Regions from separate parts of the Aeribacillus pallidus genome, predicted to be linked through region 1. Evidence: riboswitches for the same ligand, from Rfam matches in the RefSeq annotation. Region 1 holds a riboswitch; the other holds the start of a gene.
What was found. A riboswitch is a leader RNA that binds a small molecule or an ion and turns the genes downstream of it on or off. The one in region 1 is predicted to bind S-adenosylmethionine.
Positions count from the first base shown of each region.

Region 2: it holds a riboswitch for S-adenosylmethionine, as region 1 does, so the genes downstream of both, ABES52_RS15980 (Na+/H+ antiporter NhaC family protein) here and ABES52_RS06620 (sugar ABC transporter substrate-binding protein) in region 1, are expected to answer to the same signal.

Region 1 is NZ_JBCNBW010000027.1:29,789-35,882, forward strand. Features, by position in the region: partial or broken gene ABES52_RS06620 (sugar ABC transporter substrate-binding protein) at 1-1,039, opposite strand, end outside; SAM riboswitch class I at 1,174-1,338, opposite strand; gene ABES52_RS06625 (thioredoxin domain-containing protein) at 1,395-3,416, opposite strand; gene ABES52_RS06630 (ferritin-like domain-containing protein) at 3,569-4,042, shown strand; gene ABES52_RS06635 (ferritin family protein) at 4,152-4,652, shown strand; gene ABES52_RS06640 (class I SAM-dependent methyltransferase) at 4,936-5,514, shown strand; gene ABES52_RS06645 (metallophosphoesterase) at 5,660-6,094, shown strand, end outside.
Region 2 is NZ_JBCNBW010000081.1:1,810-7,903, forward strand. Features, by position in the region: gene yhbH (sporulation protein YhbH) at 1-256, shown strand, start outside; gene ABES52_RS15965 (DUF6612 family protein) at 511-1,353, shown strand; gene ABES52_RS15970 (matrixin family metalloprotease) at 1,583-2,197, shown strand; gene ABES52_RS15975 (hypothetical protein) at 2,218-2,940, shown strand; SAM riboswitch class I at 3,353-3,458, shown strand; gene ABES52_RS15980 (Na+/H+ antiporter NhaC family protein) at 3,574-4,896, shown strand; gene ABES52_RS15985 (GNAT family N-acetyltransferase) at 5,053-5,541, shown strand; gene ABES52_RS15990 (SIMPL domain-containing protein) at 5,560-6,094, opposite strand, start outside.

The sequences.
Region 1 (6,094 bases):
AAGTCATTCATCGTCACTGTTTGTTCAGGCAGTTGGTTCCTGTGCACTAAGTAAGGGGTAACGGAGAAAATATCTGGTGTTTCTTCCCCTGCTAACTTTTGATAAGCAAACCGCACTTGAATACGTCCTATTTCGGATGGGTCTGTCGCCGTAGTTGCTACCCATGGAGAATTCGGCTGCTGGATCAATTGTAAATCTTCATCGCTTAAATCGATGCCGTATACTTTAATCTCATCACGTCCAGCTTGTTGGATTGCTTTAACGGCTCCTTTGGCAAACTCATCCCATGTCGCAAATACCGCATCGATGTCTCCTTTATTTGGATACTGTTGTAAAATTGCTTCCATTTGGGCTTGCGTATCTAACGCTGTATTGGCAGATGCCGTACCGAATCGTGCAATTTCTTGAATATTCGGATATCTTTGTTTAAACGCCTCATAGATCACATTCCGTCTTTCCATTGGCGTATAGCCAGCTACCCAAATATAAACGATATTTCCTTTCCCATTTAAGTCTTGAGCTAACGTCCGTAGGGAATTCCACGCCAAACTATAATCATCTTGGTCAATAACCGTTACTCCAGGAAGATTCAAATCATTGTCAAATGCAACCACTGGAATTCCTTTTTCAAGCGCTTTTTTACACCTGCTTCCAAAGCGTCGGCACGACCATGGTCAATTAAAATGGCATCCGCTCCCTGGTTGATGGCAGTATCTAGTAGCGAAGCCATTTTCGTTAAATCGTTATCGGCATTGTAAAATTGCACCTCTCCACCAAATGCTTCCACTTGCTCTTTAATCCCTTGAATATATTGTGAAGTAAAGGTCCCGATCGACAATTGATTGACAGACGCGATTTTGATTGGACGATCAAACACTGCCGGGATTTCGCTTGACGAACTTGTTTTCGTTGTCTTCGTTTCAGAAGTCTTCTCTTCTTCTACTGGTGCACTCACTTGATCTTGTTCGTTTGTACAACCACTTACTAACCAGATAACACTAATAAAGACAAGTAGCCATTTCCATTGAATGTTTTTCATGCTTCACACTCTCTCCCTTTATTTATTTTTTATGTAGAAGTACATAGCTTTTGTTCTTTTCCCAAACCCCCCTTTCAAAATATAAAAATGCCTCTTTCCGAAAGAAAGAGGCATGAAGGACACATTCTTCAAACCTCTTATCTCCCAGGAACTTTTCATATGCTCCTGTTGGATTTAGCACCGTGCCTTCGTGTAATATACACGGCCCCTAAAAATTAGGTGCCCCGCCTCACAGCGGTATTACGGTCGGTTGCTGCGGCTTCATCGGGCCAATTCCCTCCGCCAACTCTCGATAAGAGTGTTCAGCACGCTTATGCAGTTTTTATGAAGATATTACCTTCAATGGGCGAAAGTGTCAATCATTTTTTTCATTTTTTATAAAATATTTTTTTACTTCCTCAACGGTATGAACAGGTTGTTGACAAACAAATTGTTGGCAAATTTGAACGGTCCACTGCTTTGATACGTCTTCTTGTTTTTGAAAAACAGTAAACGGAAGAAAGCTCGTCCGCAACCACTGAAAAAGTTCTTCGTCTTTTCGTTCGTCTTTGCCCGAAACAACTACTTCCTCGCCACCATGACTAAGAGCCATGGCCGTTTGAACGGTACATAAATAACCGGAAGGATAGTGGGTGACTTCGTTAGCTGCTGCTTGTAACAATTGTTTAACCGTGGTGAACATTTGCTCATCATTTGTAAGCTTATATAAACGCCATAACTGATACGATGCGATGCCATTTCCAGATGGAATCGCTCCATCGTACCATTGCTTTTCCCGGACGAGTAGTTGTTCTCCGTTTTCATCAGTAAAATAAAAGCCTCCATTCGGGTCCCAAAAGCGGTTCATCATCTCTCGATACAACTTAAGAGCTTGGTGAAGGTAGGTTGACTGACCTTCAGCTTGGAATAATTCAACATACGCCCACAATAAAAAGGCGTAATCGTCAAGATATGCTTGGTATTTGACTTCTCCATCGCGGTAACGTGCCTTTAAGCCCGATTCGGTCCACAAGTGTTGTTCAATGAATTGAAGCGCACGGTTTGCCATTTGGAGAAAAGTGGCTTCTTTTAATGCGGCACCAGCTTTGGCAAGTGCTGCAATCATGAGACCATTCCATGATGTTAAGACTTTATCATCCACATGCGGATACACACGTTGTTGTCGTCGTTCGAATAAGGTCTTTTTTCCTTGCTGTATAATTTTCTCTACTTGATCGATGGAAATGTTATGATTAGACGCTAATTTTTCTAACGAAGTGCGAATCAAGTTTAATATATTTTTTCCTTCGAAGTTCCCTTGTTCCGTCATATTAAAGACGTCACAAAACACTTCGCCCTCTTTCGGTCCCAAAAGGTCGATGACTTCTTGTTTCGACCAAATGTAGTACGTTCCTTCTTCTCCCTCGCTGTCAGCGTCAATGGCGGAATAAAAGGCTCCTTGAGTATCGGTCATTTCCCGTTGTATAAACGAAACTACCTCTTTAATGACTTGTTTATACCGTTCATTCTTCGTTATTTGATATGCTTCTGTTAAAGCAAATAACATTAACGCTTGATCGTACAGCATTTTCTCAAAATGAGGCACCAACCACTTCCCGTCAACGGAATAACGAGCAAATCCTGATCCGAGCTGATCATAAATGCCCCCATCCAACATTGCATCAAGCGTCTTTGTGACCATTTGCAGCGCTTGATTGTTTCCGGTCCAATAATAATATCTCATCAAAAACAAATGTTGATGCGCCAACGGAAATTTAGGTGGTTGACCAAATCCACCGTAAATGGCATCAAATTGGCGTAATAGTCCATTGTACGCCTCATGAACATGCGTTTCTTGTATTCCTTTTGAAGTTTGGGCTTCTGGTCGTTCTTGTAGGGCTTCTGTTAGTTGGGAAGTAATTTTATCAATGCGTTGCGGATTACTTTTGTACGCGTTTGCAATTTGCGGTAGTAAATCGAGCATTCCCGGCCTGCCGTACTTACTATGCTTTGGAAAATACGTGCCGGCATAAAACGGTTTTTTGTCAGGTGTTAAAAATACCGTCAGCGGCCAACCACCTTGCCCCGTCATCATCTGGCATACTCGCATGTAAAGCGAATCAATATCCGGTCGCTCTTCACGGTCGACTTTTATAGAAACAAAGTTTTTATTTAGCAGATTAGCGACCTCTTCGTCTTCAAACGATTCTCTTTCCATTACGTGGCACCAATGACACGTACTATATCCAATACTTAAAAAAATAGGTTTATTTTCCCTTTTTGCCCTTTCGAATGCTTCGGGTTCCCACTCATACCACTCTACAGGATTGTAAGCATGTTGTAATAAGTATGGGGATTTCGAATTGATTAGGCGATTAGGCTTACGGTTGTCGTTCATCATTTCAGCCCCTTTCTACTTGATAGGTTTATTTTAAACCATTTATATCCATTTACAAACATTCCTAATGGAACAAACGGTTATGCGTGACGTCATTTGTGTCACATTCGCCTAGATTGAATAAAATGTATCGAGGATTATCGAAAGGGTGAATGAACTTGAATTATCAAAAAGCGTTAGAACAAATTATTCATGGACTTAATCTCGATTTAGCATGGGAATATGCAGCTGGGATTCAATATGCCCAACATACCAGCAAGCTTAAAGGGACTGTTTTTTATTCAATTGCTGAAGAATTAGAAGAACATTCAAAAGACGAAATTGGTCATGCTCACGTTTTAACTGAGCTGATTCAGTATCTTGGAGGTATTCCAACCACACAAGTAGCCTCGGTATCTACACCTATGGATCATAAAGAAATGTTACGTCAAGTCTTACAGGGGAAATACGATGCCATCAGCCGCTATTTGCAACGAATCTACCAATTTGAAGCGCTTGGGATGTATGACTCAGCACAAAAAATCAGGGATATTGTTGTTACTGAACAAAAACACGCCAAAGACCTCGAAATTGCCTTAGGTATTGAGAAAACGTTGGTTCAACCTATTAAGTTGTCAATTGACTAATTTTACAGAACAGTCCCGTTCATTGGACAGCTTTAATCTAATTCATTTTTTAATAAATACTTATTTAGTTTAAAAAAATCATTTCATGTGATTAGAAAGGGTGAACGCTTTGTTCTTTTATCATCCATATAGATATGTTAACCATCCTAATTTTTACGGTGTCATTCAAAATGACCAAAATGTCTATCTTGAAAGAAATAACGGAGGAAAATGTCAACAAATTTTCAATGCTATACTCGACGCTATAAAAGGCGAAGCTGCGGCCATCGATTTTTACACTCGACTTGTGCAGTTTGCACCAAATAAAAAGCATCGAGAAGACATTCTACATGCATTAGAAGATGAAAAAATCCATTTAAAAGAATTCACGAAACTTTACACGGACCTTACAGGAAAGAAGCCAATATATCAGGTTAAAAAAAACACTTTTCAATCCTATGAGGAAGGTTTAAGAAAAGCTTATGAAGACGAGCTGGAGGCTTATGAGGATTATCGAGATAGTTATTTATTAACTCAGAATCCACCTGTACGAGATGTATTTTTAAGAGCTTTTACCGATGAAATTGAACACGCCACCCGTTTTGGATTTTTAATATTGGGGTTATATTAGTCTTTTGATTCAATTTACGTATAGATGTCTATATAATAGTCGTCATTGATGATATGACGGCTTTTCTTTGTGAATTTTTCGTTCAGCTTCTTTATCTAATAAATTCCTTGTAAAAAAAACTCCGGTTCAATTCCCACCCCTTCCCAATATATTGTCTCCAATAAAAGTACATACTAACAATCGAACTTCTTATTCCAAAGCTTTTTTACCCATGTTCGATTTAGACCTGCATGTACGTTCAGCAGTTTAGATTACAGTCAAAAATAAGGATGGTGTTTTTTCGTTGCAATTGTCACCTAGAATATATCATAACTTTGTTCGTCAGAAATGGTTTAAAAAAATATATATTGAAAACATGGTTCGTAAGCATTTTGATTTGAAAGATAAAAAAGTACTGGATTTTGGTGCCGGTACAGGAGCAAATTGTTCCTTGTCTGAGCCGGACTACTACTATGGAATAGATCCCGATGAACGACGAGTTGTTTATGCAAGGAGACTATATCCTGAATATCGGTTTGATGTATTTTCAGGTAACAAAATACCCGCTGACAATAACAGCTTTGATGTTATTTTAATTATTGCCGTTTTACACCACATACCGCCTGACATCATTCCAGCTTATGTAAAAGAATTTAAAAGAATTTTAAAGCAAGATGGAAAAATTGTAGCAATTGAGCCTTGCTTATTTGACAATTGTTTTGTTAGCAATTGGTTTATGAAGAAATATGACAAAGGAGAATATATCCAAAAAGAAGCGGATTATTTAAATTACTTTACTGCTGAAAATTTTCAATGTAAAGTTCTGAAAAAATTTAAAAAATGTTTTCTTTATAACGAATTGTATTTTACCGCTTCGCATTAGTTTACTATTTCATTTCACAAAATATGAGGAGGAACAAAGGTTGTCCTCCTTTTGATTTGCACTTCAGACTGCGCTCCAGTATTTACCTCTAATCCTTCATCCTATTTTCTTCTATAATTTTGTTATAGGAGGAGATGGAAAAAGGATGATTATACTATCTATAATTTCGATTGCTTTTATATTATTTTGGTATCGCGCCAATAAAAATACCCATCAAGTTATGTTAAATCAAATTCGTTTAAGTGATTCAGAGGGCAATGGCAGACCATCTACCGAGTTAAATGTCCTTCAAGTCTCAGATATGCACCTTGAAAGAATTTCGATTACACCTGAAGAACTATACAACAAGCTAAAAAATGAAAGGATTGACTTAATCGCTCTTACTGGCGATTATTTAGATAAAAAAAGAAGTATTCCTAAGCTTGTTCCCTATTTAAAGGTTTTCAATCAATTAAATGCTAAGTACGGAATTTACGTCGTTTTTGGAAATCACGACTACAAGCTAAAAAAGAACGATTTTACGACCCTTTTTAAAACATTTGAGAATTACGGATGTAAAGTATTGCAAAATCACAATGAA
Region 2 (6,094 bases), on a different contig from region 1:
GTTTCATTTTTCAGATGGCGATAATTTAACATCGGATAACGCCCGGTGTGTAAAGTTAGTGGATGAAATTATGAAACATTCCAACATGTTCGGTTACGGTGAAGTGAATCAATATAACCGACACTCGACATTGATGCAAGCGTATAAAAACGTGAAAAATGAAAAATTTAAGTATTACATTTTAAAACAAAAAGCGGACGTCTTTCACGCAATGAAAAGATTTTTCAAAAAAGATGAATCCAAACAACCCGTTTAAAAATGAAAGGGAATACCTTTCTTTTTTTTGGGCTATTTTTGTTTAATACGTTAATGTGTAATAGAAATGGGGTTTTTTGCACTAGGAATTTAGTCTTTGATTTCAGGAAATATTGCTCATAAATTACAGAACACTGTGAAATCTGGCTGTTTTTATTTTTTTAGCATTGAAAAAAAGTATATGTTATAGAAAAATAGTTAAGATCATGCGTTTTTCTAAAAAACGTAGAGAATAGGAAGTTAGGGGGAACCATATTGAAAAAACTACACGTATTATTGATGGCAAGCCTGTTCGCGATATTACTTGTGGCTTGCGGACAAGAAAAAGTAGCGAACAAAGAAGATGGAAGTACAGGGGGAAAACTGACAGCTGAAGACATACTAATGAAGTCAACAGAAGAGATGGCAGATGTAAAAAGTTATGCGATGAATATTGATGCGAATATTGACATGAATATAGATGGTGAACAAATGTCCATGCCGATGCAAATGGAAGGAAGATATACGGTCGATCCGTTCATGGGACATACGACAACAACAACTGCTTTGGAAGGAGAGGAATTTGCCGTCGATTCGTACTTTGATGGGGAAGCGGTCTACATGGATTTAGGAGGCATGTGGGCTAAAATGACGTTTGATACAGAAGAGCTTCCTGAAGATATAAAAGCACAACTTCAAGGATACGATCCATCTCAAGAAATTGAAGAATTAAAAGCTGTCTCTGATTATATTGATCTAAAAGAACAAGAAGGACAATATATCATCACGATTGATAGTTCCAATGATACGGTGAAAAAATTCATTCTAGAAAAAATGAATAGTTTAAACGGCGACATGATGATAACACACGATTCCGAACAAGCATTAGAAGCCATGAACATTCAAAGTTTATCTTATAAAGTGATGGTTGATAAAAATACATTTTTAGTTAGTCAATTAGAAATGTCGATGTCCTTAACGATCAATGATGGAGAGATGCCGGTCGATATGAAAATGGACATGACAACAAAATACAACCAATATAACGAAATTGAATCCATTGTTGTACCTCAAGAAGCCATTGAGCAAGCAATCGAGATGGACGGAAGTGCGATGTAACGATATAAAAGAGGTTGGCTACTGGCCGGCCTCTTTTTTGTAATTATTTAATGGAACTGAAGGGATGGATTAATTGGTAAAAAAATTTATTCAATGAATTGATCAAAGTCGCATAAAATATTTTAGAAAATTCTGTATTTATTATTGACTAAAATTTAATATATTATAAACTTAATTTATATTAAATATTTACTATTTTGAAAAAATATAGAAGGTGGGAGGCGATTTCATGCGGATGTTCCGTACATACGTAGGTAGAATGGTTGCATTCATTACACTACTAGGTACTTCATTTACCCTTTTCCTTCCAAGTAGTGCATCTGCTTACAATACTTACAACGATCATGTTTTAAATGGAGGGGTTGGAAACTACGGTAACAATAAAAGGTATTATTATATCACTTCATCGGCAAGTAGTTATGAAAGTTTAATTGACCAAGCGATGAATGAATGGATTTATACAACGGAGCGTGTCGGAATTACCACCCCAATTTCATATCGTAAAACAACTACCATGTCTCAAAGTGTTATGGATATTTACGCAGGAAGTTATTACCCGAGTTATATGGGAGTGTTAGGAGAAACTGAATTTTGGAAATATGATACGAAGTTAGACCCTTATCAAGAAAATTGGGGCTGGAACAAAATTAAATTAAATAATCCTAACTTTAATAATCTAAATAGTACAGATAGGAAAGGAACTATTGCTCATGAAATGGGGCATGCTTTTGGATTAGCTCACAACAACTCAAATCCATATGCTATCATGTGTCAACTAGGTTATGGTAGAAAAGTAAGCAATTCACAAGCTGATGATCTCCATGGCATTAATTATCTGTACTAATTTGGAAAGGAAGTGGAAATATGAAAAAAACGCTCTTCGGTGTGATTGCCTTTATCATTTTAGGAACAACTTTTTATATAAATGAAAGTCATTTTAACATCCAAAATGAATCCCTAACCGTTTCTGCCAAATCGGTAGCGGTAGAGGAAAATAGACTAGAGGAAGTAACAAGAAATGAAAGGATCGAAGAAGTCGTGACAGAAGTGGATTTTGAGAAGATATATAACAATGTCGAGGAACTTATGGAAGATGCAACAGTCATTATTGAAGGAAAGGTTTTAGAAACAAGCTCTGTTCATCATGAAGTTGGGGAAGATCGTGTCGTATTTACGAAAGTAAATGTAAAAGTTTCAAAAGTATATACTGGAGATGTAAAAGCAGGACAAGAGCTTACGTTTATTGAACCTGGTGGAATGATTACAAAAGAAGCAGCAGGTGTTGGGAAAAAATTTAAAGATTATCCAAAAGAAAAATTAAAAGAAAAGGTGAAGGTTGTTTTTAATGGTGTACCCAATATGGAAAAAAATGATAAGGTGTTATTGTTTGGTGTGAAATCTGATTTTCCGTTATTGGAAGAAGAACATTATGGTATTTTAGGAGCTCATCAAGGAAAATTTAACATCAAAAACGGCAAGGCTGCTAGATATGTTCCTGACAGTATGGATAACTATTTATCGTTAGAGATGGATGAACTTGATGTTGATGAAAAAATAAAGAAATTATTGAAAGAAAAAGATAAGTAACACTTTAATGAGTAATAATTCCACCGTAATGAGGTGGATTTTTTTTGTTAGGCTCTATCCTAAAATAACTGTGGATAACTTTTGCTGTTATTTTATTCATCGATGTGCCAATGGCAATTGGCATGAATGTCTGTTAAACGATACTATTGATATTTATATATTACGCTTGTAGCGGACGCTTTCCGCGGGGAAGCCGCAGGCCGCTTCCCTCGCTACGCTCAAGTAAGGGTCCTTGCGGCTTCTTGTTCCCGCTGGAGTCGCCGCCTTTAAAAATAAAACAGCCTTTTGTTATATAAAGTACATTATTTGGACCGATTGAATTTTCTATGAAAACACGAAAAAAATATTTGACTTCTCTACTTAATCGTATTAAAGTAATAAAAGTGTAAGTTGAATAGTGGTAGTGTAAGTCTTCTTATCAAGAGAGATGGAGGGACTGGCCCGAAGAAGTCTCGGCAGCGGACTCATTTATTGAGTGCTGTGCCAAATCCAGCAAGCGGATGCTTGAAAGATAAGAAGAGTGTTACTTATGTATAAACATAAGGCCTCTTCTTATTAAAAAGAAGGGGCTTTTTTCATACCTATATTGGCCGAACACTTACATTTGAGACATACAAGATAGGAGTGAACAAGTTGGAAAAGAAGCAAGGAAGTGTGTTGGCGTTATTCCCGTTAGTGGTGTTTTTATCATTGTTCATTGGTTCAGGAGTAATGACTGGAGATTTTTATCAATTGCCGGTGTTAGTAGCGGCTTTACTTGCTAGTGCTGTGGCGTTAGTGATGAACCGAAAAGAATCGTTTGGTGTCAAAGTTGAGCGTTTTGCCAAGGGAGCTGGACACCCGGATATTATGATTATGGTGTTGATTTTCTTATTAGCCGGGGCTTTTTCTGCGACGGCTAAAGGAATGGGGGCTGTGGAATCAACGGTTAATTTAGCATTATCAGTATTGCCTCAAAATATTATCATCGCTGGATTGTTTGTAATAGCGGCCTTTATTTCGTTATCGATGGGGACATCGATGGGAACGATTGCTGCCCTTGCACCGATTGGCGTCGGTATAGGGGAGCAAACCGGGATTTCGTTATCCGTTGCGATGGCAGCGGTTGTAGGTGGTGCCATGTTTGGTGATAACTTGTCCATTATTTCCGATACAACAATTGCTGCCGTTCGTTCGCAACAAACGAAAATGAAAGACAAGTTTAAAACAAACTTTTTTATTGTGTTACCAGCAGCTATTGTGACGATTTTACTTTTCATTTTTGTCACAAGCAGTCAAGAAGTACAAGTGACCATCGGTGAATTCCAATGGGTTAAAGTGTTACCATATGTAGGTGTGCTGATTGCTGCGATTGCAGGTGTGAACGTCATCGCGGTGTTAGCCGGTGGGATCGTTCTTGCTGGAGCAATTGGCTTGGTCGATGGTAGTTATACATTGTCAACTTTTGTAGGCAAAGTGGCTGAAGGATTAAACGGCATGGCGGAAATCGTTATTTTAACGATGTTGATTGGTGGTATCGTAGAAATCATTAAACATAACGGTGGCATTCAATTTTTACTCAACCTGGTGTCTAAAAATGTCCGTTCGCCAAAAGGAGCTCAATTTAGTATCGCTGGTTTGGTGAGTGCGACCAATTTCGCGACAGCCAACAACACGATTTCTATCATTGTAGCGGGTCCGCTAGCAAAACAAATTGCAGATCAATACGACATTGATGCCCGAAAATCGGCAAGTATTTTAGACATTTTTTCTTGTGCCATTCAAGGAATCATTCCATACGGCGCACAGTTGTTAGTTGCTGCGCAAATGGCGTCGTTATCACCGCTTGAAATTATTCCGTTTTCGTTCTATCCGATGTTAATCGCTCTTTGCGGTGCTTTAGCGATTGTATTTAATTTTCCTTCTGTAAAGGCGAAACCCGTACAATCCACGAAAGAGGTATATTTAAATAACTAATGTGTAGCAAGGACTAATCTTCCTTTAAGTAGGGAGGTTAGTCTTTTTTTAACCTGTCTGAATGGGGAACGAACGTACTTCTAAACAAATCAATTGTCTAATAAACAGGAATTTTATATAATCTTATTAAACTTCCAAAAGTTAGGAGGTTAATAAATGATTCGCCGTATGACACAAAGAGATATCCCGGCTGTACAGCATGTAGCTAGAGAAAGTTGGCATGCTACTTATGCAGGGATCATTCCAAAACACGTGCAGGATGATTTTTTACATAACGCGTATTCTGATGAGCAAATGGTGCGAAGATTACAACATTCCCATCTTTGGGTGGCGGAAAAAGATGGGGAGGTTGTCGGTTATGCGAACTTTTCTCCTGTCACCGATGGAAAAGTCGAGCTCGGGGCGATTTATTTGTTACCAGCATACCAAGGACAAGGAATCGGAACGGCTTTATTAAATCGAGGATTACAAGAACTACTTGATGTAAAAGAGGTATGGGTGAACGTTGAAAAGCAAAATCGAATTGGCCGAACATTTTATGAAGCAAAAGGATTTCAATTGGTCAAAGAATTTACCGAAGATTTTGCCGGGCATCAATTGCAAACGATTCGAATGGTGCTTAAGGTAAATGAAAAAAAGAGCTGACCAATACAGCAGCTCTTTTTAATAGTACTTAAATTCACTTTTTACTTTTGCCGTAATGTCGAGCGTACCTGGTGAAATGGGCGTGATTTCTTCATAGGTATCGTAAGTGGCTGCTTTGACGAGTGTTAGGGGACGATCTTCTGTCAGCTCAGTGATGGAAATGGGTGTCTCATCTAACGTGACTCGAATGGCGGAAACAATCGCTCGAGCTTTTTTGAATGACTGATGAACTGCTTGTATGAGCGCTTGTTGATAGTACTGTTCCGGTTGGGAAACGAGAAATTGAATATTGCCGATTTGATTTGCACCATGCTGGACGGCGGTATCAAGGATCGTCCCTACCATCGTTAAATCGTCGACGGTGACTTCGACGAGGTTGACGACTTCATATCCGCGGAAAATCCGTTTCCCATCCACATAATCGTATTGTGGAGTGATACGGTACTGAGACGTTTGGATGTCGTCACGAGGGACTCCAAGATTGACGATCGATGTGATGACTTGATTCATACGGACGGCATTTTCCTGTTGGGCGGATTGAACATTTTCGTTG